3 regions of the Pantoea sp. SGAir0175 genome follow, and region 1 is predicted to be linked to each of the others. Evidence: predicted binding sites of a transcription regulator. Region 1 holds the regulator's gene; each other region holds the start of a gene.

Region 1 (10,437 bases):
GCCTCGGCCTGAGGCCCGTCAGACCGCAGCCAAAAAAAAGCCGACACTGCTGTCGGCCTTTTGCTTATTCTGCTTCTTTGTGCTTCTCAGCGGTCTCTTTGATCAGCGGTTGCAGTTCGCCGCGCTGGAACATCTCAACGATGATGTCACAGCCGCCGACCAGCTCGCCATCCACCCACAGCTGCGGGAAAGTTGGCCAGTTGGCGTATTTCGGTAACTCAGCGCGGATATCCGGATTTTGCAGAATGTCTACGTACGCAAAGCGCTCACCACAGGCAGACAGCGCCTGTACCGCCTGCGCAGAGAAACCGCAGCTTGGCAGTTTCGGCGAACCTTTCATGTACAGCAGGATCGGGTTTTCTGCGATCTGGCGCTGAATTTTTTCAACAGTACTCATTTTTGCCTTCCTTAATCCTTCACTTCGTGTTTGTTTATTGTAGCGACTTCGCCCCGCGACTGAAAACGGGATTTTGCCTTAGCCGGCGCATATCGCCATGTTTGTTAAGTTCGCGCGCCACGAATAACATTTTCATATCATTAATAAGCATTAATCAATTAATAATTAGCAATAATTCCGCTGGGTTAAACAGCTGAAATCGCTCATTTTTGCCCCACTTTCAGTACCGTGACAGATTAATGGAAAAAGACCTTACCTTTTGCAAAAAAAGTGGATTAGAATTGCCCCGGTGCTGATCGTCGATCAGATTTTTCTAACTTTACCGCGGTCTGGCTTCCTGCCGACGGCTTAACCTGTAACCGGACTATGCGTTTACTGATTACGCTTTTCATACTGGCTTTTGCCCAACTGTTCTTTAATGTGGCGGCGGCTTCTCCGCATGCGCCGGTTAATGCCAGTTTGCAGAAAGCGGAGAAAAAGAACGCGCGTGAAGATGAGCGTCGCAAACGACGCCCGGTGAAAACCACCAGCAAAAAGTCACGCCTGACGTCGGTACAGAAGTTCAGGCTGAAAAAACAGCAGAAAAGCGAAACGGTACTTCAGCACACCACCCAGCGCAAATCCTCACTTAAGCTCAGTGCGAAAAAATATGGTCATCAGCGGCTGGCGAAAAAATCGCGTGACGTTGCCGTTGATGATGAAGTGCAGCAGCTGAGCGGCATTAAAATGAGCAAAGCCCACCGCCTGCGCTATCAAAAAGCACGTGAAACCGCGATGACGAAACTGATGGGCCAGCTGGGTAAACCGTATCAGTGGGGAGGCACCTCACCGCACACCGGTTTCGACTGCAGTGGTTTAGTGTGGTACGCCTACAAAGATCTGGTGAAGTTTAAATTTCCCCGCACCGCCAATGAGATGTATCACCTGCGCGACGCCGCGCCGATCAAGCGCGAGATGCTGGAGAAAGGCGATCTGGTGTTCTTCCGCATCAACAACCGCGGCACCGCCGACCATGTCGGGGTTTATCTGGGCAATGGTAAATTCATTCAGTCTCCGCGCACCGGTAAGGACATTCAGATTAGCGCGCTGGGCGAGGATTACTGGCAGAAGCATTACGTTGGCGCACGCCGTATGATGACGCCGAAAACCGTGCGCTAACCTCAGCGTTGCGCAACAAAAAAGCCGGTGGCTGTTCAGCAGCACCGGCTTTTTTATTAATGCAGAATGGCGGTAAAGCTAAAGGCAATAATCATCAGCAGAGCAGCGGCGGTGGTGGTCAATGCCAGTTTTAAATCGGTACTCATCACAACTCCTTAGTCACACAGATTGCATGGTTAAATAATTTTCGCACAGTGATGGGCAAAAATCTCGTGTTATCCGCCCCGGCTTGCTAGAATCGCCGCCTTTCGTTGCGCAACAGATTTAGCGCATGCTGCATTGACAGCCTGCTGAAGGATGTTTCCCTGCCCGATTAAGCAGATTAGCCCTGATATTCAGGGCGCAAAACCATTAGCAGACGCAAACGTTTAACAATATACTTATCAGTAAGTTGCGATAATCCCAGGAGTACCATTTTCATGGCAACCATTAAAGATGTGGCGAAACGCGCCGGGGTCTCAACCACCACGGTTTCGCATGTCATCAACAAAACGCGTTTTGTCGCGGAAGAGACGCGTAACGCCGTATGGGAAGCGATTAAAGCGCTGCACTATTCACCGAGCGCGGTGGCCCGCAGCCTGAAGGTGAATCACACCAAGACGCTGGGCCTGCTGGCGACCTCCAGCGAAGCGCCCTACTTCGCCGAAATTATTGAAGCCGTGGAGAATCACTGCTTTGAGCGTGGTTACACGCTGATTCTCGGCAACGCGCATAACGATCTGCAAAAACAGCGCGCTTATCTTTCGATGATGGCGCAAAAGCGCGTCGATGGCCTGCTGGTCATGTGCTCCGAATATCCCGACGATCTGCTGCAGATGCTCGAAGAGAACCGCAATATCCCGATGGTGGTCATGGACTGGGGCGAATCGCGCGGGGACTTTACCGATACCGTGCAGGACAATGCGTTCCACGGCGGTTACCTCGCCGGACGATACCTGATTGAGCGCGGCCATCGCGATATCGGTGCCATCCCCGGCCAGATGGAACGCAACACCGGTGGCGGACGTCATGCGGGTTTTCTGCAGGCGATGCAGGAAGCGGGCATCAGCGTCCGTCCCGAGTGGATTGTGCAGGGTGACTTCGAACCGGAGTCAGGTTATCAGGCGATGCAGCAGATTCTGAACCAGAAACAGCGCCCGACGGCGGTGTTCTGCGGCGGCGATATCATGGCGATGGGCGCGATTTGCGCGGCCGACGAGATGGGACTGCGCGTGCCGCAGGATATTTCGGTAATTGGCTATGACAATGTGCGCAACGCGCGCTACTTCACTCCGGCGCTGACAACCGTGCACCAGCCGAAAGCGCAGCTGGGGGAAAAGGCACTGGAGATGCTGCTGGACCGCATCACCAGCAAACGTGAAGAGCCGCAGACCATTGAAGTTCAGCCCACGCTGATTGAGCGCCGCTCCGTGGCCGATGGCCCGTTCCGCGATTACCGCCGTTAAGCCGCCTTCTCGCTGAGCCACTCGTGGTTCAGCGTCTCCGCATCGCCCAGATATTCCAGCAACCACGCCAGCGCCGGTGACGCGCGCTGCTCAGACCAGCTGACGCAACACGGGCTGTCCGGAAACGGCTGCGGCAACGCCAGCTCCACCAGCGCGCCGCTGTCCAGCAGCGGGCGCGCCAGGTGCCCCGGCACCATGCCCACGCACAACCCAGCCTGCAGGCAATCCAGCCCGGTTTCCCACTCCGGCACCACCAGACGCCGCTGGTTATCCAGCGTCCACGTCATGCGGCGCGGCAGCGCGCGCGATGTATCTTCCAGCACCAGCGACGGCCAGGCGCGCAGGGTTTCGTCGTCCAGCTGCGGGCTGCGGGCCAGCGCATGCTGCGGACTTACCACACAGCGCCAGTTGAGCGCGCCCATATCCTGAAAGGCGAAGCGGCCGCCGACCGGAATGGCCTGGGTGGCACCAATCGCCACATCGACACGCCCATCAGCCAGCGCGTCCCACACGCCGTTAAATACTTCGTAGCTGATGATCAGCTCCATATCGGGGAAATGGCGGTAAAAATCCTTTACCAGCTGGCGGGTGCGCTGCGGTTTGACGATGCAATCTACCGCGATACTGAGCTGACCGCGCCAGCCGTTAGCCAGCTGCTGACACTGACGGCGCGTGGCCAGCATTTTTTTGATAACAGAACGCCCTTCACGCACAAAATGCTCGCCTGCTGCCGTCAGCACCACTTCGCGATGCTGCCGCTCAAACAGCGGTACCGCCAGCCAGCCTTCCAGCTGGCGCACGGTATAGCTGATGGCAGAGGGCACGCGGTGCAGCTCCTGCGCCGCCGCGCTAAAACTGCCGGTGCGCGCTACCGCGTCCACCACCTCAAGTGCATATTCCGACCACATAGTTTTCCCATCAAAAATTTTAACAGCACCCTGCAAATATTAGCGTTTCACAAAGCCCGCTGCACCCTTTTACACTCCCCGCCGTTCAACCTGCCGAATGAGAAAAACCATGCTGTCATCCAAAGGATTTCTGCCTTACCTTGCCGTGCTGAGCATGCTCGGCTTCCTGGCCACCGATATGTATTTACCCGCCTTCGGCGCCATGCAGCGCGACTTTGCTTCCGCACCGGGCACCATCAGCGCCAGCCTGAGCTTGTTTCTGGGCGGCTTTGCCTGTGCGCAGGTGCTGTGGGGTGTGCTGTCGGACCGCTTCGGCCGTAAGCCGATTTTACTGGCGGGCCTGAGCCTGTTTGCGCTGAGCTGTCTTGCCATGCTGTGGGTGACTAACGTCTGGCTGATGCTGGTGCTGCGCTTTGTGCAGGCGGTAGGCGTGTGCGCCGCAGCGGTGAGCTGGCAGGCGCTGGTGGTTGACCGCTATCCGCAGGCCAAAGCCAACAAAGTGTTTGCCACGATTATGCCGCTGGTGGCGCTGTCACCGGCGCTGGCGCCGCTGCTGGGCGCCTGGCTGATGGCCCATTTTCACTGGCGCGCCATCTTCCTCGCGCTCACGCTGGTGACGCTGGTGCTGCTGTTCGGCACGCTGAAACTGGCCAGCGCGCCGCGTGCGCGCCACGACAGCGCGCCACAGCCGGGCTGGCTGACGCTGCTGGCGACGCGTATTTACAGCGGTAACGTACTAATTTATGCGGCCTGCTCCGCCAGTTTCTTCGCCTGGCTGACCGGCTCGCCGTTTATCCTCGCCGCCGCGGGTCTGAGCCCGGCGGACATTGGCCTGAGCTATATTCCGCAGACCATCGCCTTCCTGCTGGGCGGATTTGGCTGTCGCGCACTGCTGAACCGTTTTCAGGGTGCGCAGCTGCTGCCGTGGTTGCTGATGATTTACAGCCTGAGCATTCTGGGCCTGTTTGCGGTGGCGCTGATCACCACGCCGCCGCTGGTGGCTCTGCTGCTGCCGTTCTGCGGCATGGCGCTGGCCAATGGCGCGATTTACCCGATTGTGGTGTCCAGCGCCCTCGCCCCGTTCCCGCAGGCCACCGGCAAAGCGGCCGGCCTGCAGAATCTGCTGCAGCTGGGCTTATGCTTCCTCGCCAGCCTGATTGTTTCCGCCGGTCTGCAGCAGGCGCTGTTACATACCACACTGGTCATGGTGGCCACGGTGATTCTCGCCTGGGCCGGTTTCCTGTGGCAGCGCAGCGCCAGCGCACAAAGTGATATTGCTCACGCTTCCCGTCCCTGCGAAGATAATTGCTAAGGCAACGATTATCGTTAGCAAACTAACGATAAGCCATTGAATACTGACCTGCGTGAGCATATACTCAGTGGGTCAGCATTTCTGCAACAAATCAATAACATAATGAGCGTATTTTTTAGCGACACTGTCGCTGGGATGGCGTCTGCACGATATTCACCTCCGGAGTTGTGGCAGACATTTCTATTCAGATTCATACCTCTGTAGTACGTCGGCTATCTGGCGCACGGATTTTCCGTGAGTTCTCTCACAGGCCTGAGGAATTTGACTATTCTTTTTCTCAGGTTCAAATCGGAAAGGTGATGGAGAAGCTATGAGTTCATCGTGTATAGAAGAAGTGAGCCTTGAAGAAAACCAATGGTTTCGTATCGCCCATGAATTACTGGAGCGGGCGGACATTCACATCAACGGCACACGCCCCTGGGATATTCAGGTCAGACATGCGGATTTTTTCAAACGGGTCCTGCAGGAAGGATCGCTGGGCCTCGGTGAAAGCTACATGGACGGCTGGTGGGAGTGTGAACGTCTGGATATGTTCTTCCACCGCGTGCTGAAACATCATCTGGATAAGCAGTTACCGCACCATTTTAAAGACACGCTGCGCATTGCTGCGGCGCGCCTCACCAATCTGCAGTCAAAGAAACGCGCCTGGATTGTTGGTAAAGAGCACTACGATCTTGGCAACGATCTGTTTTCACTGATGCTCGATCCGTTTATGCAGTACTCCTGCGGCTACTGGAAAAGCGCGGAAACGCTGGAGCAGGCACAGCAGGACAAGCTGGATATGATCTGCCGCAAGCTGCAGCTTGAGCCGGGCATGACGCTGCTGGATATCGGCTGCGGCTGGGGCGGACTGGCGGAATTCGCCGCGCGTCATTACGGGGTGAAAGTGCATGGCGTGACTATCTCTGCCGAGCAGCAGAAAATGGCGCAGCAGCGCTGTGCCGGTCTGGATGTGACCATTCTGCTGCAGGATTACCGTGATTTGAACCAGCAGTTTGACCGCATCGTATCGGTGGGCATGTTCGAACACGTCGGGCCGAAAAACTATGCCACCTACTTCGATGTGGTTGATCGTAACCTGAAACCGGAAGGCCTGTTTTTGCTGCACACCATTGGGGCGATCAGAACCGACATGAACGTCGACCCGTGGATCGATAAATACATTTTCCCCAACGGCTGTTTACCGTCGGTACGGCAGATCGCCGATGCCAGCGAATCCCACTTCATCATGGAAGACTGGCACAACTTTGGCGCGGATTATGACACTACGCTGATGGCCTGGTACGAGCGATTCCAGGCGGCATGGCCGCAGCTGGCGGAGAAGTATGGCGAGCGTTTCGAACGGATGTTCAGCTATTACCTCAACGCCTGCGCCGGTGCGTTTCGCGCGCGGGATATTCAGCTGTGGCAGGTAGTTTTCAGCCGCGGCGCCGAAGGCGGTTTGCGCGTGGCGCGTTGATTTCCGTGCAATGCTAAAAGGCGCTTACCGCGCCTTTTTTATTCGCGATTACTCCGCGTCCGGCAGCGTTTGTGCCACCAGCGCAGCCGCGGCATCACGCTGCGCCAGCACACGTTCGACGGTGTCGACAATCGCCTGGGTATGCGGATCGATTTCGATATTGACCCGGTGCCCCAGCTTCTTCGCGCCCAGCGTGGTGCGCTCCAGCGTTTCCGGGATCAGATGCACGCAGAACTTACTTTTGGTGACATCACCGACTGTCAGGCTGATACCATCGATGCCGACGAATCCTTTATGCAGAATATATTTGATCTGCTCAGCGTCCTGTAATTTAAACCACACTTCGCGGTTATTCTCTGACTGGATAATTTTACAGATTTCGGCGGTGGTCATAATATGGCCGGACATCAGGTGTCCGCCAATTTCATCGCTGAATTTCGCGGCGCGCTCAATATTCACGATGTCACCAACCTGTAATTCACCAAGGTTGGTGATGCGCAGCGTCTCTTTGATGAGATCGAAGCTGACGCGATCGCCGTCAATGGCGGTCACCGTCAGGCAGCACCCGTTGTGCGCTACCGAGGCGCCCAGCGCCAGGCCGGGCAGCAGCTCAGCAGACAAGCGCACGGTGTGGGTGCGGAACAACTCTTTTTCTTCAATGGCGACAATTTCTGCCGTGCCCTGCACAATTCCGGTAAACATAATTTCAGCCTCTGCGAAGTTTGTGGCAGTTTATCACAGCTTGCGCCGCAAGGTTTAATTTGCCGGCGCGCAAACTTTACACAAATGGCGCAGCCAAATGCGATCAATGTTTGGCGGAAGTGCGGGCTACCGCTACACTAGGTCGCGCATTCTTTGGGGATTCCGCCCCGCTCTCTTCTTAAATTACGCAGGTGATACGTGCAGAAGTATTTAACAGAAGCGCGTCAATTGCTGGCCCTCGCGATCCCGGTCATCCTTGCTCAGGTGGCACAGACCGCGATGGGATTTGTGGATACCATAATGGCCGGTGCGGTGAGCGCCACGGATATGGCCGCCGTTGCTGTCGGCACCTCTATCTGGCTTCCCGCCATTTTGTTTGGTCATGGTCTGCTGCTGGCATTGACGCCAACCGTTGCGCAACTCAACGGATCCGGGCGACGCGAACGCATCGCAGAACAGGTGCGCCAGGGTTACTGGCTGGCGGCGGGCGTGGCGCTGCTGATTATAGTGGTGCTGTGGAACGCCGGCTACCTGATTCACACCATGCATGACATTGATCCTCAGCTGGCGGCCAAAGCAGAAGGTTATCTGCACGCGCTGTTGTGGGGCGCACCGGGCTACCTGTTTTTCCAGGTGGCACGTAATCAGTGTGAAGGGCTGTCGAAGACCAAGCCGGCGATGCTGCTGGGTTTCCTCGGCCTGCTGACCAACATTCCGCTGAACTATGTGTTTATTTACGGCCATTTCGGTATGCCTGCGCTGGGCGGCGTGGGCTGTGGCGTCGCCACCGCGTCGGTTTACTGGGTGATGTATCTGGTGATGCGCTTCTGGCTGAAGCGCATGCCGGCCATGCGCGATATTCGCATGCATAACCGCTGGTCGCCACCGTCGCGCACCATCCTGACGCGCCTGTTCACGCTGGGATTACCGGTCGCGCTGGCGCTGTTTTTCGAGGTCACGCTGTTTGCCGTGGTGGCGCTGCTGGTGTCGCCGCTCGGCATTGTGAAAGTCGCTGGTCATCAGATCGCGCTCAACTTTAGCTCGCTGATGTTTGTGCTGCCGCTGTCGCTCGGCGTCGCCACCACCATTCGCGTCGGCTACCGTCTGGGCCAGGGCTCGGCCGAACAGGCCCGCATCGCCGCGTGGACCGGTCAGGGCGTGGGTATCACCATGGCGGCGATCACCGCGCTGTTTACCGTGACCTTCCGCCACGATATTGCCGCGCTCTATACCGCGAATCCGGAAGTGATTACCCTGGCGGCGCAGCTGATGCTGCTGGCGGCCATCTACCAGTTCTCGGATTCGATTCAGGTGATCGGCAGCGGTATCCTGCGCGGCTATAAGGACACGCGCTCGATCTTCTTTATTACCCTGATCGCCTACTGGGTGCTGGGGCTGCCGGTGGGTTACGTGCTGGCGCTGACCGACTGGGTGGTGGCACCGCTGGGGCCGGCCGGTTTCTGGTGCGGATTTATCGTCGGTCTGACGTCGGCGGCGGTGATGATGATCTGGCGCATCCGCCGTCTGCAGCGTTTACCGGCGCAGGTGATTCTGGCGCGCGCCGCGCGCTAAGTGGCTGAGCGGGCGTTTATTTGGCCCGCAATGGCGAAAAAAACGACGCATAGCACAGTTGCTGGTCAGTCGTCAGGAAAAATCACTTTTCCGCTTGCCAGCATCACGGCCTGCCGTTAATATTCGTCCCCGCTGTCGCCCTGACAGCGTGTTGCGCTCTTAGCTCAGTTGGTTAGAGCACCACCTTGACATGGTGGGGGTCGATGGTTCGAGTCCATTAGAGCGCACCAAGTGCGTCCGTAGCTCAGTTGGTTAGAGCACCACCTTGACATGGTGGGGGTCGGTGGTTCGAGTCCACTCGGACGCACCAGATTTCTGAAATGCGCTCTTAGCTCAGTTGGTTAGAGCACCATCTTGACATGGTGGGGGTCGATGGTTCGAGTCCATTAGAGCGCACCACTTTTGCTGTTATCTCCCTTGCGCAACTCGCCTTTCCTTGATCTGAGTCGGTTTTCTCCCTCTGCTTTTATATTGGTTTTCGCATACTTAGCGACTATACTATGCCGCGTTGTTCCACCTGAAAGGTTTCAGCGCTAACGTGCCTATGCCAGCCACTTACATCATTTGCGCAACGCCGTCGCTACGGTCTCTCCGCCCGGCGCATAACTTCTCTGCACGCTTAGCCGTCGTCACCTATTCTTACTTCTGTGGCAAACGTACCAACACCAAACAGATTTTTACTTCGGTGCCAGGCGCATCGAACCCCGACCTTTATCATCCATCACAACTTACAGAAATCTGACATGAAAAAGACCAAGATCGTTTGTACTATCGGTCCGAAAACCGAATCCGAAGAGATGCTGACTCAACTGCTGGAAGCGGGCATGAACGTCATGCGCCTGAACTTCTCTCACGGGGATTATGCCGAACATGGTCAGCGCATCACCAACATGCGTGCCGTCATGGAAAAAACCGGTCGCCAGGCCGCGATTCTGCTGGACACCAAAGGCCCGGAAATCCGTACCATGAAACTGGACGGTGGCAATGATGTGTCCCTGAAAGCTGGCCAGACCTTCACCTTCACCACCGATCAGTCAGTGATTGGTAACAGCGAGCGCGTTGCCGTTACTTACGCCGGTTTCACCGAAGACCTGAAAATTGGTAACACCGTGCTGGTCGACGATGGTCTGATCGGCATGGAAGTCACCGAAGTCACCGAAAACACCGTGGTGTGTAAAGTGCTGAACAATGGCGACCTTGGCGAAAACAAAGGCGTCAACCTGCCAGGCGTGTCCATTCAGCTGCCGGCACTGGCGGAAAAAGACAAGCGCGATCTGATCTTCGGCTGCGAGCAAGGCGTGGATTTTGTTGCGGCTTCCTTCATCCGTAAACGTTCTGACGTGCTGGAAATCCGTGAGCACCTGAAAGCCCACGGCGGTGAGCACATTCAGATCATCTCCAAGATCGAAAACCAGGAAGGCCTGAACAACTTCGATGAGATCCTGGAAGCCTCTGACGGCATCATGGTCGCGCGTGGTGACCTC
Region 2 (10,437 bases), 1.2 Mb from region 1:
TCCGCTTTACGCAGCTCTTCGATAAAGATGGCATCGGCACGGCGTAGCAGGTCGCAGTACTCTTTCTTCACTTCACCCAGTACGCGCACGCCCAGACCCGGGCCCGGGAAGGGATGGCGGTACAGCATGTCGTAAGGCAGGCCGAGTTCCAGACCGATTTTACGCACTTCATCTTTGAACAGCTCTTTCAGCGGCTCAACCAGGCCCATCTTCATCTCTTTCGGCAGACCGCCCACGTTGTGGTGCGATTTGATTACGTGCGCTTTACCGGTAGCTGAAGCCGCCGACTCAATCACGTCCGGATAGATGGTGCCCTGCGCCAGCCATTTCACGTCGGTCAGCTTCAGTGCTTCTTCGTCAAACACTTCCACGAACACGCGGCCGATGATTTTACGTTTGGCTTCCGGATCGTTCTCGCCCGCCAGCGCGTCGAGGAAGCGCCCTTCTGCCGCAACGTGCACGATGTTCAGACCAAAGTGGTCGCCGAACATGTCCATCACCTGCTCAGCTTCATTCAGACGCAGCAGTCCGTTATCGACGAACACACAGGTCAGGCGCTCGCCAATCGCGCGGTGCAGCAGCATCGCGGTCACGGACGAGTCCACGCCGCCGGACAGGCCGAGAATCACACGGTCTTCACCCACCTGCTCACGGATGCGCTCTACCGCATCTTCGATGATTTTGGCTGGCGTCCACAGCGCTTCACAGCCGCAGATGTCGCGCACAAAACGCTCCAGCATGCGCAGGCCCTGACGGGTGTGCGTCACTTCCGGGTGGAACTGCACGCCGTAGAAACGCTTCTCTTCGTTGGCCATGATGGCAAACGGGCAGCTTTCGGTACTGGCAACCGTCACGAAGTCTGCCGGGATCGCCGTGACTTTGTCACCGTGGCTCATCCACACGTCGAGCAGCGGTTTGCCCGCCGCGCTGATGGCATCTTCGATATCACGCACCAGCGCGCTCGGGGTTGTCACTTCAACCTGCGCGTAACCAAATTCACGCTCGTTCGAGCCTTCAACCTTACCGCCCAGCTGCATCGCCATGGTCTGCATGCCGTAGCACACGCCCAGCACCGGCACACCAGCGTTGAACACATATTCCGGCGCGCGCGGGCTGTTGTGCTCGGTGGTGCTTTCCGGACCACCGGACAGGATGATGCCGTTCGGGTTGAACTGGCGGATTTGCTCTTCGGTGACATCCCACGCCCAGAGTTCGCAGTAGACGCCCAGCTCACGCACGCGGCGCGCGACCAGCTGCGTATACTGAGAACCAAAATCGAGGATCAAAATACGATGTTTATGAATATTTTCAGTCGTCATTGAGGCGTTTCCATTGGGATGGACTTAATAATAAAAGCGCCCGGCTGGAGCCGGGCGGGAAATCTTACGGGATTATGAACCCATGCGGTAGTTCGGTGACTCTTTGGTAATGGTCACATCGTGCACGTGGCTTTCGTTGATCCCGGCGCCGCTGATGCGCACGAACTCGGCTTTGGTGCGCAGATCGTCGATGGTCGGGCAACCGGTCAGGCCCATGCAGGAGCGCAGGCCGCCCATCTGCTGGTGCACGATCTCTTTCAGGCGGCCTTTATAGGCAACGCGCCCTTCGATACCTTCCGGCACCAGTTTGTCGGCGGCGTTATCGCTCTGGAAGTAACGGTCAGACGAGCCTTTGGACATCGCGCCCAGTGAACCCATACCGCGGTAGGATTTGAACGCACGGCCCTGGTAGAGCTCAATTTCGCCCGGTGATTCTTCGGTACCGGCCAGCATGGAGCCAACCATTACCGCCGACGCACCCGCAGCGATGGCTTTGGCGATATCACCAGAGAAACGGATACCGCCGTCAGCGATGACCGGAATACCGGTACCTTCCAGCGCTTCAACCGCGTCGGATACTGCCGTGATCTGCGGTACGCCAACGCCGGTAACGATACGGGTAGTACAGATGGAGCCCGGGCCGATGCCCACTTTCACCGCGCTCACGCCCGCGTTAGCCAGCGCCAGTGCGCCTGCACCGGTCGCCACGTTGCCGCCGATGATTTCGAGGTCTGGATATTTTGCGCGGGTTTCACGGATACGCTGCAGCACGCCTTCGGAATGGCCGTGCGAGGAGTCGATCAGCAGTACGTCAACGCCCGCAGCGACCAGCGCATCAACGCGCTCTTCGTTGCCGGCACCGGCACCCACTGCGGCACCGACGCGCAGACGACCCTGCGCATCTTTACAGGCGTTAGGTTTACGCTCGGCTTTCTGGAAATCTTTAACGGTAATCATGCCCAGCAGGTGGAAGCTGTCGTCAACAACCAGCGCTTTCTCGACGCGTTTTTCGTGCATTTTCTGCAGCACGACTTCACGCGCTTCACCCTCTTTCACCGTCACCAGGCGCTCTTTCGGCGTCATGACCGCGGTCACCGGCAGCGTCATATCGGTCACGAAGCGCACGTCACGACCGGTAATGATGCCCACCAGCTCGTTGTCGGCGTTGACCACCGGGTAACCGGCGAAGCCGTTACGTTCGGTCAGCTCTTTCACCTCGGCCAGCGTGGTAGTTGGCAGCACGGTCTGTGGCTCCGTTACGACGCCGCTTTCGTGTTTTTTCACCTTGCGAACTTCATCCGCCTGGCGCTCAATCGACATGTTTTTGTGGATAAAGCCCAGACCGCCTTCCTGCGCCAGCGCAATCGCCAGACCGGCTTCGGTTACGGTGTCCATCGCTGCAGACAGCATAGGAATGTTGAGACGGATGTTTTTGGTCAGCTGGGTGCTGAGATCGGCCGTGTTGGGTAAAACAGTGGAGTGAGCGGGAACGAGCAGGACGTCGTCAAATGTGAGGGCTTCTTTCGCGATTCTTAACATTGCAATATCTCCACCTGGGGCGTTTAAAACAGATAAAATATTGCCGCGGCATTATACAGGCCGAAATCGGTTGCCTCCAGTGTTTTTTCGGAAAAAGTCTTGATCCTCCGGGGCAGGCATGTAGTATCGGTTGATTAACCCTCTGATTTGAAATTTGATCCTCATCACATGTCGCTACCGCCAACCGCCAATATTTTTACTGTCAGCCGCCTGAACACCACGGTGCGCCAACTGCTGGAAAATGAGATGGGCCTGGTGTGGCTCAGCGCTGAAATTTCCAATTTCACTCAGCCCGCTTCCGGTCACTGGTACTTCACTCTGAAGGACGATGGCGCGCAGGTGCGCTGTGCCATGTTCCGCAACAGCAATCGACGCGTCAGCTTTCGCCCGCAGCACGGTCAGCAGGTGCTGGTGCGTGCCAGCATCACGCTGTATGAGCCGCGCGGCGACTATCAGCTGATTATCGAAAGCATGCATCCGGCCGGTGAAGGGCTGCTGCAGCAACAGTTTGAGCAGCTGAAAGCCCGGCTGGCGGCGGAGGGGCTGTTCGACCAGCAGTTTAAACAGCCGCTGCCGGAGCCGGCGCGCCAGGTGGGTGTGATCACCTCCGCCACCGGCGCGGCATTGCACGATGTGCTGCGCGTGCTGCATCGCCGTGATCCCTCGCTGCCGGTGGTGATCTATCCGACCGCAGTGCAAGGCGTTGATGCGCCCGCCGCCATCGTGCGCGCCATCGAGCTGGCCAACCAGCGTGACGAGTGCGACGTGCTGATCGTCGGGCGCGGCGGCGGTTCACTGGAAGATCTGTGGAGTTTTAACGACGAGCGCGTGGCGCGGGCCATCTTTGCCAGCCGCCTGCCAATCGTCAGCGCCGTTGGGCATGAAACCGATGTGACCATCGCCGACTTTGTTGCCGATCTGCGCGCGCCGACGCCTTCTGCCGCTGCCGAACTGGTGAGCCGCAACCAGATCGAGCTGCTGCGCCGTTTGCAGTCTCAGCAGCAGCGCATGGAGATGGCGATGGACTATTACGTGGCGCAGCAGCAGCGCCGCTTCACCCGGCTGCAGCATCGTCTGCAACAGCAGCATCCGCAGCTGCGCCTGGCACGCCAGCAAACCACGCTGATCCAGCTGCAGCGTCGTCTGCAGGAAGCGGCCGACCAGCGGCTGCGCCTGGCGCATCGCCAGCAGGATCGCCTGCTGCAGCGCCTGCAATCCCAGCAGCCGCAGGGACGTATTCTGCGCGCTCAGCAGCAGTTACAGCAGTGGCACTACCGGCTGCAGCAGGGCATGGAAAAACAGCTCAATCACAGCCGGCAGCGTTTTGGTACCCTGGCAGCACAGCTGGAAGGCGTGAGTCCGCTGGCGACGCTGGCGCGCGGCTTTAGCGTCACCACCGATGCTCAGGGCCAGGTGGTGAAAAAGACCCGTCAGCTGCATACCGGCGATCTGCTGCGTACCCGGCTGGATGATGGCTGGGTGGAGAGTCAGGTGACGGCGTTACAACCACAGAAGACGCGCAGCCGTAAGGCGTGATAATCTTTTCAGCCGCATAAATGGTTGATAACCCCCCGTAAATCGCGCGTACTGCAGACGCAGCGGCGCGCGATTGATAAGCGGGTCTATACTTTCTGACATATCCATCCGTCAGGGAGTCCGACATGCCTTACAGCGTTATTCCTCCGTACATTCTGCGAAACATCATCGATAACTGTTCCGGCGCACAGCAGGATTACGCGCGGCGCACCCTCACCCACGTGCAACAGCTGATGGCGGAACATCCTCACACCGCCAGCGCAGCCAGCACCGCGCAGCCCGGCAGTGTTTTGCGTGCTATCTACGATGCGGGTAATACGCAAAATCTGCCCGGCACCCTGATCCGTGAGGAAGGCCAGCCCGGTAACGGTGACGTCGCCGCCGACGAAGCGTGGAACTATCTCGGCATCACCTATGATTTCTACTGGCAGATCTATCAGCGCAACTCGCTGGACAACAAAGGCCTGAAACTGGATGGCACCGTGCATTACGGCAAGGAGTACCAGAACGCCTTCTGGAATGGCCAGCAGATGGTATTTGGCGACGGCGACGGTGAGATCTTCAATCGCTTTACCATTGCCATCGATGTGGTCGCGCACGAGCTGACGCACGGCGTGACCGAAACCGAAGCCGGGCTGATTTACTTCCAGCAGGCGGGTGCGCTCAACGAATCGATGTCCGATGTGTTTGGCTCGCTGGTGAAGCAGTATCACCTCAGGCAAAGCGCCGATCAGGCCGACTGGATCATCGGCGAAGGGCTGCTGGCGGCGGGTATTAAGGGCAGCGGCCTGCGCTCGATGTCCGCGCCCGGTACCGCCTATGACGATCCGCTGCTCGGCAAAGATCCGCAGCCTGCCGATATGGATCACTATATCGACACGCGCGAAGACAACGGCGGCGTGCATCTTAACTCCGGCATTCCTAATCGCGCCTTCTATCTGGCGGCGACCGCGCTGGGCGGCTTTGCCTGGGAACGGGCCGGTCAGGCATGGTACGACACGCTGTGCGATAAGGAATTGCCGCAGGATGCCGACTTCAGCACCTTTGCGCGCTTTACCGTACAGCATGCCGCAAAACGTTTTGATAATACGGTGGCACAGGCGATCCAGTCCGCGTGGCACGAGGTAGGTGTAAGGTGAATATTCAGCTGACCGATGACGCCATCATTGAGCTGGCGCGTGAAGGCGGCATTGCATTTATCCCCGGCCTGCGCAGCGAGCGGCGATTTGCGCTGGCGCAGCTGCCGGAACCGCAGAAGCAGCGCGTGTGCAACGTACTGGAGCAGGCGCTGCCGCTCGGCGAGCCGGAGGAACAGGCCGCCAGCATCGGGCGCGGCGACCAGCGCTATTTCCGTATCCAGATTAGCTACGCGACTCATCGCGAAGCCGGAACGATTGTGATTCTGATTCCGGAAAACGTTGCGCCTCCTGAACTGCAGGCGCTGTGGCGCGACGGCGAAGAATAACTTAGACAGTTCCCACAGCATCGCCGTAACTAACTGACTATACTGGATAACGTGGCTAGCTAGTCCACATCAAAGAAAATACCCTTAGATGAGGTCTCTGCTATGACACAAACCAAGCAACGAGGCGGTGCCGGGAACTTTGCAGAGGACCCGGAGCGCGCCAGGGAAGCCGGTAGCGCGGGCGGCAAAGTCAGTGGGGGCAATTTCAGGAACGATCCTGAGAGAGCCAGGGAAGCTGGAAGAAAAGGAGGTCAAAAAAGCCGTCGCCCCTCTAAGCAGAAGTAAGTAAGGATCCTTACAGGAAGGAGTACGCCACGGAAGGTTAATAAAAAAGGCCGACATCATGATGTCGGCCTTTCTTTTACTGCGGCTTACTTGCTGTCGGGCAGCGCGTAAGCAATCACGTAATCACCGCGATCCGGCGACTGACGCGCACCGCCTGCGGAGATCAGGATGTACTGTTTGCCGGTTTTCGGCGAAACATAGCTGATTGGTCCGCCCTGGCTGCCCACCGGCAGACGTGCTTTCCACACTTCTTTACCGGTTGAGCTGTCGAAGGCGCGCAGGTAGTAATCCTGGGTGCCGGCAATAAATACCAGACCGCCCTGCGTTGCCAGCGTACCGCCCAGCGTCGGCATACCGACCGGCATCTGCGCATGCATTTTGATACCAAACGGACCGGTATCCTGCACCGTACCCACCGGCACCTGCCACACAATCTGACGGGTCTTCATGTCGATGGCCGACAGCGTACCGAACGGCGGTGCCTGGCATGGAATGCCCAGCGGCGACATGAAGCGGTTTTTGTTTACTGCGTACGGCGTGCCTTTCAGCGGTACCGCACCCATGCCGGTGTTGATGGCTTCACCGCCGTTGCTGGCAGCCGATTTGGTGGTGTCCTGCGGAATCATCTGCACCCACAGGCCAAGGCGCATATCGTTGACGAACATGTACTGGTTGTTCGGATCGAACGAGATGCTGCCCCAGTTCATGCCACCGAGCGAGCCCGGGAAGCTGAGCGAAACATCGGTGTCCGGCACGGTGAACAGGCCGTCATAACGCATGCCTTTAAAGGCAATACGGCAAGCCAGCTGGTCAAACGGCGTGGCGCCCCACATGTCTGACTCGGTCAGTTTCTGATTGCCAATGTTTGGCATTTCTACCGAGTGCGGCTGAGTTTTGGTGTACTGCTCGTTCGGGATATGGCCCTGCGGCATCGGCAGCTCTTCAACTTTGGTCAAAGGCTTGCCGGTCAGGCGATCCAGCACCCAGATCATGCCGGTTTTCCCGCCGATCACCACCGCAGGTTTGGTGGTGCCGTCCTTCATCGGGAAGTCCACCAGGCTCGGCTGCATTGGCAGGTCGAAGTCCCACAGGTCATTGTGGACCGTCTGATACACCCACTTCTCTTTACCGGTGGTCGCGTCCAGCGCCAGCACCGACGCGCCATATTTGTGATCCAGCGCGGTACGGTTGGCACCCCACAGGTCCACCGACGAGCTGCCCATCGGCAGGAACACGGTGTTCATCGCCGGATCGTAAGAGATTGGCGCCCATGAGTTTGGCGTGCTGCGGGTGTAATCCTGACCCGGCATCAGCACGGCATTCGGATCTTCATTGCCCGGGTCAAATGCCCAGCGCATCTGGCCGGTGATGACGTCGAAGCCACGCAGAACGCCGCCAGGCATGTCTGTCTGGACGTTATCCGCGACGCGACCGCCCACCACGACCGTGGTGCCCGCTACCTGCGGCGGCGAGGTCAGCTGATACTGCGGGTCCGGCGCGCTGCCAAGACCTTGCTTCAGATCGACCACGCCGTGGTTACCGAAGTTTTCACACAGCTCGCCGTTATCGGCGTTGATGGCAATCAGACGCGCATCGATGGTGTTCATCAGGATGCGACGCTGGCAGCTATCGCCCGCCGCCAGCGTTACCGCTGGCACCGGCGTGGAGCCCGGCTGCGTTGGCTGCTGTACCGGTTTGGTGGCATCAAAGTACGCCAGACCACGGCAGCGGTTCCACACCTGCGCCTGCGCATTGATTTCGCGCTTCCAGATCTGCTTACCGCTGTCGGCTTCCACCGCAATCACGTTGTTGTGCGGCGTACACAGATACAGGGTGTTACCCACCTGCAGTGGCGTTTCCTGATCTTCTGCACCGTTACCGGTCGGGCTGATCGGCGTGTCGCCGGTATGGAACGTCCAGGCAACCTGCAAGTCTTTCACGTTGTCGCGGGTAATCTGGTCGATAGCGGCAAAACGGTCGCCCTGCGGCGTACGGCCGTAGCTGCTCCAGTCCTGCTGCGGTTTGCTTTTATCTACCGGGATCAGCGGCAGCTGCTTGCCGGTGAAAGCCACAGTCGGATGCGGCTGGAACATCTGGACAAAGGTGACCACCATACCAACGGCAATCACCGCTGACAGCGCATATGAAAGCTTCGCCAGCGAGGCCTTGCCTTCACGCTTACGCAGCGCCGGCCAGGTAATAAATGCCAGCACCATCAGGCCGGCCGGCACCATCAGGCGCGACACCAGCGGCCAGAACTGCCAGCCAGCATCGTACAGCGCCCAGATCAGCGTACCGGCGAAGACCAGAATGAACAGCGTAACCGCCGAGGATTTACGGCGAAAGAACTGAATCGCCGATAGTAACATGACGATACCGGCAATGAGGAAGTACCAGCTGCCGCCCAGGGCCACCAGTTTACCGCCACCGATCGCGAAGAACAGGCCGATCGCCAGCAGGACCAGCCCGAATAACACGGACCAGAGACTCAACCCTTTACCGGGACGAGCGGAATTTTCTGCCATAACACAAACTCTCCTGAAAAAATAACGCGTGGCGGCCGGAATGCGGGAGCAGCCGGTCAATGTCTTCCTGACTGAGCAGGGACAGGAAGTGATCCGTTACGCTTTATTTTATATCTGTTGGTACGGGAGCTACGCCCGTTATGCAGCGCTTGTGAGCGAGGCCGCAGGAACAACATTCGCTGGCATTCGCCACAAGGCGGGCAGGATTGTACCATCCGGTACAATTAAAAGTGAACATCCATAACGCGGTAGTTACTGGGCAATAGCATTTTTGCTACAAACGTAGCGCGAAGCGAGCAGCCAGCGCCACTTCGCGCTATCGCAACCCCTCATTCCCTGACGTCTTCCGGGCGATAATGCACGCGCCTGCTTGAGATCAGGCCGTGACCGTGGGTACAGAAATAATCTATGGCACCGCACGCTTTCAGCACCTGCAGCGGCTGCTGGCAGTCGGGACAGCAGGCCAGCGCGGTGAAATGACGCTGGCAGTGCGGGCAATCGAAGCGTTGTTCGCTGTAAGTGAGCGGTTGCTGACAGTGAGGACATGGGGTGAGCATGATGACTCCGGAATCGTGGCTGAGGATCGTGATAAACCGGATGTTACGCCAAAAAAAGAGGGCCCATCCGGGCCCTCATCATGTTTAGCGTTTGTTTTTCTTCAGATGCGATATCAGACGCTTACGCTTACGCTGCTGGGTTGGCGTCAGCAGGTTACGTTTGCCCGCATACGGGTTATCGCCCTCTTTGAACTGGATGCGAATCGGCGTTCCCATCACGTTCAGCGAGCGGCGGAAGTAGTTCATCAGGTAACGCTTGTAGGAATCCGGCAGATCCTTCACCTGATTACCGTGAATCACCACAATCGGCGGGTTATAACCACCGGCATGCGCGTATTTGAGTTTCACGCGGCGACCACGCACCAGCGGCGGCTGATGGTCGTCAGCAGCCATGTTCATGATACGCGTCAGCATGGAGGTATTTACGCGTTTGGTCGAGCAGTCATACGCTTCGGTCACGGATTCAAACAGGTTGCCCACGCCGCTGCCGTGCAGTGCCGAGATAAAGTGCACACGCGCGAAGTCGATAAAGCCGAGACGGAAGTCCAGCGTCTCTTTCACTTCATCTTTAATCTCCTGCGACAGGCCATCCCACTTGTTGACCACAATCACCAGTGAGCGCCCACTATTCAGGATAAAGCCGAGCAGCGACAGGTCCTGATCGGAAATGCCCGCGCGCGCGTCAATCACCAGCATCACCACGTTGGCATCTTCAATCGCCTGCAGCGTTTTGATGACGGAGAATTTTTCCACCGTATCAGTGATTTTGCCGCGCTTACGCACGCCCGCGGTATCAATCAGAATGTACTCGCGGTCATCACGCTCCATCGGAATGTAGATGCTGTCGCGCGTGGTGCCCGGCATGTCGTACACCACCACACGGTCTTCACCGAGGATACGGTTGGTAAGCGTTGACTTACCTACGTTGGGACGCCCGACAATCGCCAGTTTGATCGGCAGACCGGTCGGATCGAAGGCTTCTTCCTCTTCTTCCTCCAGCGCTTCACCGTTCTCTTCGGCGGCTAACGCGGCCCAGTAAGCTTCGTTTTCGTCCTCTTCGCTGACTTCCCGCGGCGCGATATCATCCATCCACGGCAGCAGCGCGGTTTCCAGCAGGCTGGTGACGCCACGACCGTGCGACGCGGCAATCGGGTGAATCTCACCCAGGCCGAGCGCGTAAAAGTCCAGCACCGCAGCATCCGGATCGAGAC
Region 3 (10,437 bases), 920 kb from region 1:
GCCTACCAGCTCCGGATCGAGCGCCGAGGTGGGTTCGTCAAACAGCAACACTTCCGGCTCCATCGCCAGCGCGCGGGCAATCGAGACACGCTGCTGCTGGCCGCCTGACAGATGCACCGGGTATTTGGCACGCGCGCGTGCATCAATACCGACTTTATCGAGGTATTTAATTGCCCGCTCGCGCGCTTCGGCTTTGCTCAGCCCCAGCACCTGAATCGGTGCTTCAGTGACGTTATCCAGCACCGTCATGTGGCTCCACAAATTGAAGTGCTGGAACACCATGGTCAGCCGGGTACGCAGCGAACGCAGCTGCTCCTTGTTGGCCACTTTCAGCTGGCCATCGGTGTCGCGCACCAGGTTTATCGCCTCGTTGTTAACCGCGATGGTGCCTTCACTCGGCTTTTCGAGGAAGTTGATGCAGCGTAAAAAGGTACTTTTCCCGGAACCGGACGAGCCAATAATGCTGATCACATCGCCGGCGTTGGCCTGCAGCGACACGCCCTTCAGAACTTCATGTTCACCGTAACGCTTATGCAGTTCGGTAACGCTTAATTTATTTTCAGCCATAGTCATACTCAGTGCGACGAAGAGGGTTTCACATGCGCGAGGAAGCGGCGCTCCGCGAGGCGGAACAGGCTAATCAGCACGTAAGAGATAATCAGGTACAGCACCGCAGCGATGCCGAACGCGGTGAACGGCTGATAGGTCGCCGAGTTGATATCGCGCGCGATTTTTAGCAAATCCGGCACGGTGGCGGTGAACGCCAGCGCGGTGGAGTGCAGCATCAGAATCACTTCATTGCTGTAGGCGGGCAGCGCGGTGCGCAGCGCCGACGGCAGAATGATGCAGCGGTAAAGTTTAAACGGCGAGAAACCATAGGCGCGCGCGGCTTCGATTTCACCGTGTGGCACGGCGCGAATGGCACCGGCAAAAATCTCGGTGGTATAAGCACAGGTGTTCAGGGTAAATGCCAGCAGCGTACAGTTCAGGCCGCTGCGGAAGAAGGCGTTCAGCAGCTCGGAGCCTTTCACCACCTCCAGCGTGTACATGCCGGAATAGAACACCAGCAGCTGCACATACAGCGGCGTGCCGCGAAACACATAGGTAAACAGCCACACCGGCGTGGAGATATAGCGATTGGGTGAGACGCGCGCGATGGCCAGCAGCACCGCAAGGCTGCCGCCAATCACCACGGACAAAATCAGCAGCCACAGCGTGATGGCCACGCCGGTAAAACGGTAACCGTCGGTCCAGAGCAGTTGTTTCCAGTACTCCTGAATAATCTCGATCATAACTCAGCCCTTTTCACCCCTACCGAGTAGCGGCGTTCAAGCCACCACAGCACGCCGTTGGACAGCGTGGTAAACACCAGATAAATCACCCCGGCAACAATCGCGAAGTAGAACGGTTGCCAGGTACTTTTGCCGGCCAGCTGCGTGGCTTTAACCACATCTTCAAGGCCGAGCAGCGACACCAGCGCGGTGGCTTTGAGGATCACCTGCCAGTTGTTGCCGATGCCGGGCAGCGCAAAGCGCATCATCGCCGGGAACAGAATGCGACGGAAAGTTTGCGAACCGGTAAAGCCGAAGGCGGTGGCGGCTTCAATCTGCCCTTTCGGCACCGCGAGAAACGCGCCACGGAAGGTTTCAGTGAAATAAGCACCGTAGATGAAGCCGAGCGTAATAATACCGGCCACCATCGGGTCGATATCAAACTGCGCCATGCCGAGCGCATCGGTCACGGCGTTGAGGGCAATCTGCAGACCGTAAAAGATCAGCAGCATCAGCACCAGGTCGGGCACGCCACGGATTAGCGTGGTGTAGCCTTCAAAAATCATCGCCAGCGGGCGATTGCGGGAGAGTTTGGCGCCGGCCCCTATCAGGCCCAGCACCACGGCCAGCACCACCGAGCTGAGCGCCAGCTCAAGGGTCACCAGCGTGCCTTTGAGAATTACTTCAGAATAGCCATACAACATGGGTTCGATCCTGTCGTGAGGGAAATAAACAAACGCTGTCCAACAACACACGGACAGTCCTGACCAGGATGTGAATCACGGAAGGATGGTGGCAAGCGTATGAACTCCGGGAGTTTACATAAGTAAGCGCCCGGAGTGAATAGTTATGACCCACGTTAGCGTGACTCAATACACCCGTTCAGGAACAGGAGTCTTAATCGCCGTAAACGTTGAAATCAAAGTACTTCTTCGCAATCTTGTCGTAGGTACCGTCTTTGCGCATGTCATTAAAGGCTTTGTCGATAGCAGCTTTCAGATCGGCGTCATCTTTACGCAGGCCCATACCGGTGCCGACGCCAAAGATTTTGTCATCTTTCACCGCCGGACCGGCGAACGCGTAGTTTTTCCCGACCGGCTGCTTAAGGAAGCCTTCACTCGCCTGCACTTCATCCTGGAACGCCGCATCAATACGACCAGCGTTCAGGTCCTGATACACCAGATCCTGGTTGGCATACGGCGTGACGGTCACCCCTTTTGGACGCCAGTATTCATTGGCGTAGGTTTCCTGTGTGGTGCCCTGCAGCAGGCCGATGTTTTTGCCCTTCAGCGACTCGATGGTCGGCTGCAGTTTAGACCCCTTCGGCGCCACTAAACGCGCGTTCGCTGCATACAGTTTTTCCGAGAAGGCGATCTCTTCCTGACGTTTCTCGGTGATTGAGAGTGAAGAGATGATGGCGTCGATCTTCTTCGCTTTCAGCGACGGGATCAGCGCATCGAAATCACTTTCCACATAAGTACATTTGGTCTTGATACGCTTACAGATCTCGTTGGCCAGGTCGATATCAAAGCCAACCAGCTGGCCCTGCGCGTTCTTGGACTCAAACGGCGGGTAAGTTGGATCGGTCCCGATGCGCAGCGACTGCGGTACCGCTGCGAACACGCTCGCAGCGCCGGACATAGCCAGCATCAGAGAAAGAGCCAGAACTCGCTTTTTCATAGGTAACCCTCAAGTGAAGTGCTTATTGTTATGTGGTGCGTGATGTGTTTGCGCTGAATGTTTTGCAGGTTTCATGCCAGTTGTGCAAATCGGCGAAACTGTGCGCAGGCGCACTAAATACCGCGTCCATCTGGGACGCAAGCACTTAGTTTGTGAGGGAAATATAACAGCGGTGTGAGGAAGAAAAAGTGAGATTGTTAACTTTTGGTGCACAAGATGCACGAACAGTGATCGGCCCCGCGCTTTTGCACGCATTCAGTGCATTATTGCACCATCATGCACCCTGCCAGCGGGTAAACAGATCTTCCGGCAGCTCGATATCAAACTGATCCAGCACGCGGTTGACCGTCTGATCAATCAAATCGTCGATGTGCTGCGGGCGGTGATAAAACGCCGGCACCGGCGGCATAATCAGCGCGCCGAGTTCGGCAGCGGTGGTCATCATGCGCAGATGACCGAGATGCAGCGGGGTTTCCCGCACGCACAGCACCAGCCGGCGCTGCTCTTTCAGCACCACGTCGGCGGCGCGCGTCAGCAGACTGTCGCTGTAGCTGTGCACAATGCCCGACAGGGTTTTCATGGAACATGGCAGAATTGCCATACCCAGCGTTTTGAACGAGCCGGACGAGATGCTGGCGGCGATATCGCGCACATCGTGCACCACATCGGCCAGCGCCTGCACGTCACGCAGGCTGTAATCGGTCTCCAGCGCCAGCGTTTGCCGCGCCGCCGGGCTCATCACCAGATGGGTTTCCACTTCGGCTAACGGTTGCAGCACCTGCAGCATACGCACGCCGTAGATCGCGCCGCTGGCGCCGGAAATACCAATGATGAGTCGTTTCATAATTCTGCCTTGCTGCAAAAGAGTGCGCCAATAATAGCCGCTCCGCCGCCATAAATACAAAAACAAACAGGGCGGGATTGCGCCCGCCCTGTTTCGTCTGCCTGAGACTGACCTTAACCTTCGTTATGCAGTTCCAGGTTCTCCACTTCGTTCTGACGCGCAATCGCTTTAGCATCGTCGTTACGCAGCGACTGCAGATATTCCAGATACTGCAGGTCAACGTCTTTGGTGACGTAGATGCCGTTGAACACCGAGCATTCGAACTGGGCAATATCCGGGTTCTCTTCACGCACCGCGTCGATCAGATCCTGCAGATCCTGGAAAATCAGCGCATCGGCTTTAATCAGCTGACGAATCTCTTCCACTTCACGGCCGTGCGCAATCAGCTCGGTAGCGCTCGGCATATCGATGCCGTAGACGTTAGGGAAGCGAATTTCCGGTGCCGCCGACGCCAGATAGACGCGCTTCGCGCCCGCTTCACGCGCCATCTCGATAATCTGTTCAGAGGTGGTGCCGCGCACAATCGAGTCATCCACCAGCAGCACGTTTTTATCGCGGAACTCAGCGCGGTTAGCGTTGAGCTTACGGCGCACCGCACTGCGGCGCAGCTGCTGGCCCGGCATAATAAAGGTACGGCCCACGTAGCGGTTTTTCACAAAACCCTGGCGGTACGGCTTATCAAGAATACGGGCGATCTCCAGCGCAGTATCGGTCGAGGTTTCCGGAATCGGGATCACCACGTCAATATCGAGATCTTCCCACTCGCGGGCAATTTTCTCGCCCAGCTTGGTGCCCATGCGCACGCGTGCGCTGTAGACGGAGATCTTGTCGAGGAACGAGTCCGGACGCGCAAAGTAAACGTACTCGAACAGGCACGGATTGCTTTTCGGGTTCTCTGCGCACTGGCGCGTCGAGAGCTGACCCTGCTCGGTGATGTACACCGCTTCGCCTGGCGCAACGTCACGAATAAACTCGAAGCCGAGCGTATCCAGCGCCACGCTCTCTGAGGCCACCATGTATTCGGTGCGGCCATCGGCCAGCTCACGCTTGCCCAGTACCAGCGGACGGATACCGTTAGGATCGCGGAACGCAACCATGCCGTGACCGATAATCATCGCCACCACGGCGTAAGCACCGCGCACCTGCTGATGCACCGCCGCCACGGCAGCAAAAATGTTGTCAGCTTCCAGCGGATAGTGCTGAAAACGATCCAGCTCCTGAGCAAAGATGTTGAGCAGGATTTCGGAGTCTGAGGTGGTATTCACATGACGGCGACCGACTTCGAACAGCTGCTTGCGCAGTTCATGGGCGTTGGTCAGGTTACCGTTGTGAGCCAGCGTGATGCCGTACGGCGAGTTCACGTAGAAGGGCTGCGCTTCAGAGGCGCTGGAGCTGCCGGCAGTCGGATAACGCACGTGGCCGATACCCATATTTCCCTGCAAACGCTGCATGTGGCGCGCTTCAAATACGTCGCTGACCAGGCCATTGGCCTTACGCAGACGGAAGCAGTTCAGCGCATCGATGGTACAAATGCCGGCGGCATCCTGCCCGCGGTGCTGCAGCACCGTTAACGCGTCATAGATCGACTGGTTTACTGGCATAAAACCGGTGATACCAACAATACCGCACATGTTGTCATTTCCTCATTAGCCGCACTCCCGGTGTTACCGGGGTAAAAAACTCGACGTGCTTTTCAGGTAATCGAAAAACCACCTGATGATGTAACTGAACTGGGGAATGAGTTGAGACTGTTGCCAGTCCGGACTTTTTGAAAAGCCGGTGAATGTATCAAGGAAGAAAAGAATGGCGGATACAATCAGCACGCCACGCAACGCCCCGAAACAGACCCCCAACACCCTGTCGGTTCCCGACAAGCCGGTTTTCTCAACCAGCGAGCCGATCACATAGTTCACGATGGCACCCACAATCAGGGTGGCAACGAATAACACCGCGATGGCGATGCCGTTGCGAACCAGTTCGTCGTCAAAACCTGTAAACCAGACTGCAAGGTAGGCGTAGTAATGACTGGCGACAAAAAACGCGCATCCCCAGGTAACAAGAGATAAGGCTTCCCGGACAAACCCGCGAATCAGGCTGACCAGAGCCGAAAAACCAACTACCGCAATAATGACGTAATCAATCCAGATCATGAACGCTTCCAGTACAGTGCATTTGCACCCCTGCATCCAGTTCGGGGCGCATTCTAACAGAAAAAGAAAACGTTTGCGTAGGGTTTTCCGGTTCTGTCCCGAGAAAAAGGGCGATGAAAAAAACTTTCCTCGCCCTTATTGATGTCAGCCATTTAACCTGCTGATATTCCATAAATTTTAAGAAACGCTTCGCTAAAAAATACGCCAAAAGCCGCGCCTGTTTCTGCTATCGGCGCGGCTTATCAGTTGATCAGCGTGTGCTGTACGGCTTCACAACACCGCCGAGGCCGGAGATGCCTTTCAGCTCGCCGAGTGCGCCCTGCAGTTTCGCTTTGGACGCATCCGGCCCGACGTAAATGCGGGTGATCTGCCCCTGCACCGGCGTCGACGGCACGGTAAAGGCACGATAGCCGGAGAGCCGCAGCTGCGCCACGATCTCATTCACTTTGGCGGCGTTCTTCAGGGCACCAAGCTGCACCACATACGCCTGTCCTGCTGGTGCGACCGGCTCGCTCTGCTTCGGCGTTTCCGCCGCTTTGGGCTGCTCTGTGGCTTTGGGCTGTTCTGTCGCTTTCGGTTGTTCTGCCGGCTTCGGTTTCGGCTGCTCCACCGGTTTAGGCTTCGGCTGCTCGACCGGCTTCGGCTTCACCTGCTCTGCCGGTTTCTGCTGCTGGTGCACCGGCGGCGGCGTCACGACGCTGGGCTGGCTGTTTTGCGCTGGCTGCGTGCTGCCGCTGGCGGCACTGTTTTGCGTTGCGCTGCTGGCGGGCGCCTGCTGCGCCGCGCTCGCACCTTCCGGCGGCTGCGACGGCAGCGGCTGCGTCACTGGCGGCACCATTTCGCTGTCCTGCTGATCGTCAGGCTTTGGCACCAGCGGAATCGCCGCGAACTCCTCTTTATAATGCTTTTTCTTACCGTCCAGCAGACCCGGTAACACGATGACGCCAATCGCCACCAGAATCACCGTACCCACTAAACGATTCTGAAACTTACTTGCCACTGCCGTTCTCCGCTGCCATCGATTGCATTACCTGCGCCACGGTGTGGAACGAGCCGCACACCAGAATCACATCGTCGGGCTGAGCCTGCTGCCGCGCCGCCTGCCACGCGGCTTCAACGCTCTGCCAGGCGCTGCCGCCCTGCAGATGCGCCATCAGCTCATCAGCGGACGCGCCGCGCGGGCCGTCGAGCGGCGCGCAGTACCAGCGTTTGACCTGCGGTGCCAGCGCAGCCAGCGTCCCGGCGATATCCTTGTCGTGCAGCATGCCAACCACCGCATGCACCGTGCCGTGTGCCGGCAGCTCAGCGAGACGTGAAGCCAGATAATAAGCCGCATGCGGATTGTGTGCCACATCAAGGATCACGCGCGGCGCGGTGCTGACCGTCTGGAAACGTCCCGGCAGAATCGCCAGCGGCAGATGCTGATGAATCAGCGCCTCGCTCACCGTCAGGCCGGAAGCGCGCAGCGCCGCAATCGCGGTGGCCGCGTTAGGGAGCGGCACCTGGGGCAGCGGCAGATCGCGCAGTTCACCCTGGGCATCCTGCAGCGTCCAAGTGTCGCCCTCGCGCTGCCACTGCCAGTCGCGGTTAATTTGTAACAGCTGCGCACCCTTCTCCGCGGCCACCTGGGCAATGGTGTCGGGCATATCGGCCTCGCCGACCACCGCCGGTTTACCGCCGCGAAATACGCCGGCCTTCTCGCGGCCGATGCTGGCGCGATCCGGCCCCAGCCAGTCGGTGTGGTCCAGCGCAATGCTGGTGATCACCGCCACGTCGGCGTCGACAATGTTCGTCGCATCCAGCCGGCCGCCCAGCCCCACTTCCAGAATCACGACATCCAGCTGCGCTTCACGGAACAGATTGAGCGCGGACAGCGTGCCAAACTCAAAGTAGGTGAGCGAAATATCGCCGCGTCCGGCCTCGATGGCGGCAAAGCTGGCGCTGTGCCGGGCTTCATCCAGCTCAGCGCCCTGCACGCGCACGCGTTCGGTGTAACGCACCAGATGCGGCGAGCTGTAGACGCCAACACGATAGCCTGCGGCCATCAGCAGGGTTTCCAGCGTACGGCAGGTGGTGCCTTTGCCGTTGGTGCCGGCGACGGTGAAGACAAACGGAGCGGGTTTAAGCAGGTCGAGGCGTGCGGCGACGCGCTGAATACGGTCCAGGCCCAGATCGATAGCCTGAGAATGCAGATGCTCAAGATAATGAAGCCACGTGGCCAGAGGCGACGTGGCTTGCGGGAGGTGAAGAGTGTCCATGTGCCCTGTTAGCTCTTTACGATGTGGTGCGTGAATAAAAAGGCGCATTGATATGCGCCTTTCGGTTGCCTGTCAGGCTTCGTTGCTCTCCGGCTCAGCCGCAGTCGGGCGATCACCATCCTGCAGCGGTGCCGGCAGGTTCATCATTTTCGCCAGCAGGCTGGCCAGCTTAAAGCGCATTTCCGGACGACGGATGATCATGTCGATCGCGCCTTTTTCGATCAGGAACTCACTGCGCTGGAAGCCCGGCGGCAGCTTTTCACGTACCGTCTGTTCAATTACGCGTGGGCCGGCAAAGCCGATCAGCGCTTTTGGCTCAGCGACGTTCAAATCGCCCAGCATCGCGAAGCTGGCGGAGACGCCACCCATGGTCGGGTCGGTCAGTACCGAAATATACGGCAGACCGCGCTCCTGCATTTTTGCCAGCGCCGCACTGGTTTTCGCCATCTGCATCAGCGACTGCAGCGCTTCCTGCATACGCGCACCGCCAGAGGCGGAGAAGCAGATCAGCGGGCAGTTGTCTTCCAGCGCCTGCTCAACCGCACGCACGAAACGGGCGCCGACCACCGAGCCCATTGAGCCGCCCATAAAGGAGAACTCAAACGCGGCAGCCACCACCGGCATACCGTGCAGCTGGCCTTTCATTACCACCAGCGCATCTTTCTCGCCGGTCTCTTTCTGTGCCGCAACCAGACGATCTTTGTACTTCTTCGAGTCGCGGAACTTGAGCAGGTCTTTCGGTTCCAGCTCGCTACCCAGCTCTGTCATCGAACCTTCATCCATCAGGCTATGCAGACGCTCGCGCGCGTGCATACGCATGTGGTGGTCGCACTTCGGGCAGACTTCAAGGTTGCGCTCCAGCTCGGCGCGGTACAGCACCTGACCACAGCTATCGCATTTGGTCCACACCCCTTCCGGGATGCTGGCTTTGCGCGAAGGCGTGGTAGTGCTTTTATTCAGTATGCGTTCAATCCAGCTCATTGATGACCTTTCTGTTTAATGCTGACCTGGTCCAGTCTTGTCGTTACTGCTGAAATCACCTTCAGCAGGCCGTAAATGTCGCTCATTAAACCACAACCCGTTCACGCTGTGGATAAAAATCTGGTAACAGGCTTACTGCGACTTGTGCTGACGCGCCTGGCGGCGGTGACGCCACACTTCAATCACGCCTGGCAGTACCGAGACAATGATGATGCCGACAATCAGCAACTTAAGGTTTTCCTGCACCACCGGCAGGTCACCAAACAGGTAACCGGCATAGGAGAATAGCAGGACCCACAGCAGCGCGCCTGTCACGTTAAAGAGCGCGAAGTGGCGATAAGACATGTGTCCCATTCCCGCCACAAAGGGGGCAAAGGTTCGCACGATTGGCACAAAGCGCGCAAGTATAATGGTTTTGCCGCCGTGGCGATCGTAAAACGCGTGGGTTTTGTCGAGGTAGCTGCGGCGGAAAATTTTCGAGTTCGGGTTGCTGAACAGCTTCTCGCCAAACAGCCGGCCAATGGTGTAGTTAACCGCGTCGCCGAGGATCGCGGCAATCACCAGCAGCGTCACCATCAGGTGCACGTTGAGGTCGTTGCCCGGCAGCGCCGCCAGCGCACCGGCGACAAACAGCAGCGAATCACCCGGCAGGAACGGCGTGACCACCAGCCCGGTTTCACAGAACAGAATCAGGAACAAAATGGCGTAAATCCAGATGCCGTACTGCGCCACCAGCTCGGCCAGATGCACGTCAATGTGCAGAATGAAATCGACGATAAAGTGGATAAACTCCATAACAGCTAACTCCCTGACACTTTCCGATTAAAATGAATCCGCGAGGAACAACGGTCCCAGCGCAGGCTGAGGTAACGCAAACTGAGCAGGGTAATCCACCGCCACCAGATACAGCCCTTCGGCTTTCGCCGTTGCCGCCGCCAGCGTGCGATCTTTTGCCGCCAGCAGCGTGGCCATCCACGTTTCCGGCTGATTGCCGCAGCCAATCTCCAGCAGACTGCCGACGATATTGCGCACCATGTGATGCACGAAGGCGTTGGCTTTGATATCCACAATCACGTACGGCCCCAGGCGCGTGACGTTGAGATGCATCACGTTGCGCCACGGCGTGCGCGACTGGCACTGCACCGCACGGAACGAAGTAAAATCGTTCTCGCCCAGTAAAGCCTGGGCGGCGCGGTGCATCTTTTCCGCATCCAGCGGATGGTAAAAATGGGTAATGCCGTTGCCGAGAATCG

The links. The regulator PurR, encoded in region 1, represses purine synthesis genes. The targets are predictions, from matches to a motif close to CANGCAAACGTTTGCNTG.
Positions count from the first base shown of each region.
Region 2: guaB (IMP dehydrogenase) is a predicted target of PurR. The motif match lies at 2,918-2,935, and genes of this name have one in related genera.
Region 3: cvpA (colicin V production protein) is a predicted target of PurR. The motif match lies at 6,008-6,025, and genes of this name have one in related genera.

Region 1 covers NZ_CP028081.1:2,328,020-2,338,456, forward strand. The annotation lists gene rnt (ribonuclease T) at 1-12, shown strand, start outside; gene C1N56_RS10750 (Grx4 family monothiol glutaredoxin) at 65-397, opposite strand; gene C1N56_RS10755 (C40 family peptidase) at 764-1,555, shown strand; gene C1N56_RS10760 (cytochrome bd-I oxidase subunit CydH) at 1,612-1,701, opposite strand; gene purR (HTH-type transcriptional repressor PurR) at 1,975-3,000, shown strand; gene punR (DNA-binding transcriptional activator PunR) at 2,997-3,908, opposite strand; gene punC (purine nucleoside transporter PunC) at 4,018-5,220, shown strand; gene cfa (cyclopropane fatty acyl phospholipid synthase) at 5,531-6,679, shown strand; gene C1N56_RS10785 (riboflavin synthase subunit alpha) at 6,728-7,381, opposite strand; gene C1N56_RS10790 (MATE family efflux transporter) at 7,580-8,953, shown strand; tRNA gene C1N56_RS10795 (tRNA-Val) at 9,107-9,183, shown strand; tRNA gene C1N56_RS10800 (tRNA-Val) at 9,187-9,263, shown strand; tRNA gene C1N56_RS10805 (tRNA-Val) at 9,276-9,352, shown strand; gene pykF (pyruvate kinase PykF) at 9,697-10,437, shown strand, end outside.
Region 2 covers NZ_CP028081.1:1,148,983-1,159,419, reverse strand. The annotation lists gene guaA (glutamine-hydrolyzing GMP synthase) at 1-1,319, opposite strand, end outside; gene guaB (IMP dehydrogenase) at 1,392-2,858, opposite strand; gene xseA (exodeoxyribonuclease VII large subunit) at 3,027-4,394, shown strand; gene C1N56_RS05145 (M4 family metallopeptidase) at 4,520-5,533, shown strand; gene C1N56_RS05140 (protealysin inhibitor emfourin) at 5,530-5,859, shown strand; gene C1N56_RS05135 (con-10 family general stress protein) at 5,962-6,144, shown strand; gene C1N56_RS05130 (glucose/quinate/shikimate family membrane-bound PQQ-dependent dehydrogenase) at 6,231-8,669, opposite strand; gene C1N56_RS05125 (zinc ribbon domain-containing protein) at 8,999-9,226, opposite strand; gene der (ribosome biogenesis GTPase Der) at 9,311-10,437, opposite strand, start outside.
Region 3 covers NZ_CP028081.1:1,406,997-1,417,433, reverse strand. The annotation lists gene hisP (histidine ABC transporter ATP-binding protein HisP) at 1-567, opposite strand, end outside; gene C1N56_RS06470 (ABC transporter permease) at 576-1,292, opposite strand; gene C1N56_RS06465 (histidine ABC transporter permease HisQ) at 1,289-1,975, opposite strand; gene argT (lysine/arginine/ornithine ABC transporter substrate-binding protein ArgT) at 2,169-2,951, opposite strand; gene C1N56_RS06455 (UbiX family flavin prenyltransferase) at 3,226-3,795, opposite strand; gene purF (amidophosphoribosyltransferase) at 3,909-5,426, opposite strand; gene cvpA (colicin V production protein) at 5,460-5,945, opposite strand; gene dedD (cell division protein DedD) at 6,196-6,945, opposite strand; gene folC (bifunctional tetrahydrofolate synthase/dihydrofolate synthase) at 6,935-8,203, opposite strand; gene accD (acetyl-CoA carboxylase, carboxyltransferase subunit beta) at 8,276-9,184, opposite strand; gene C1N56_RS06425 (DedA family protein) at 9,317-9,979, opposite strand; gene truA (tRNA pseudouridine(38-40) synthase TruA) at 10,007-10,437, opposite strand, start outside.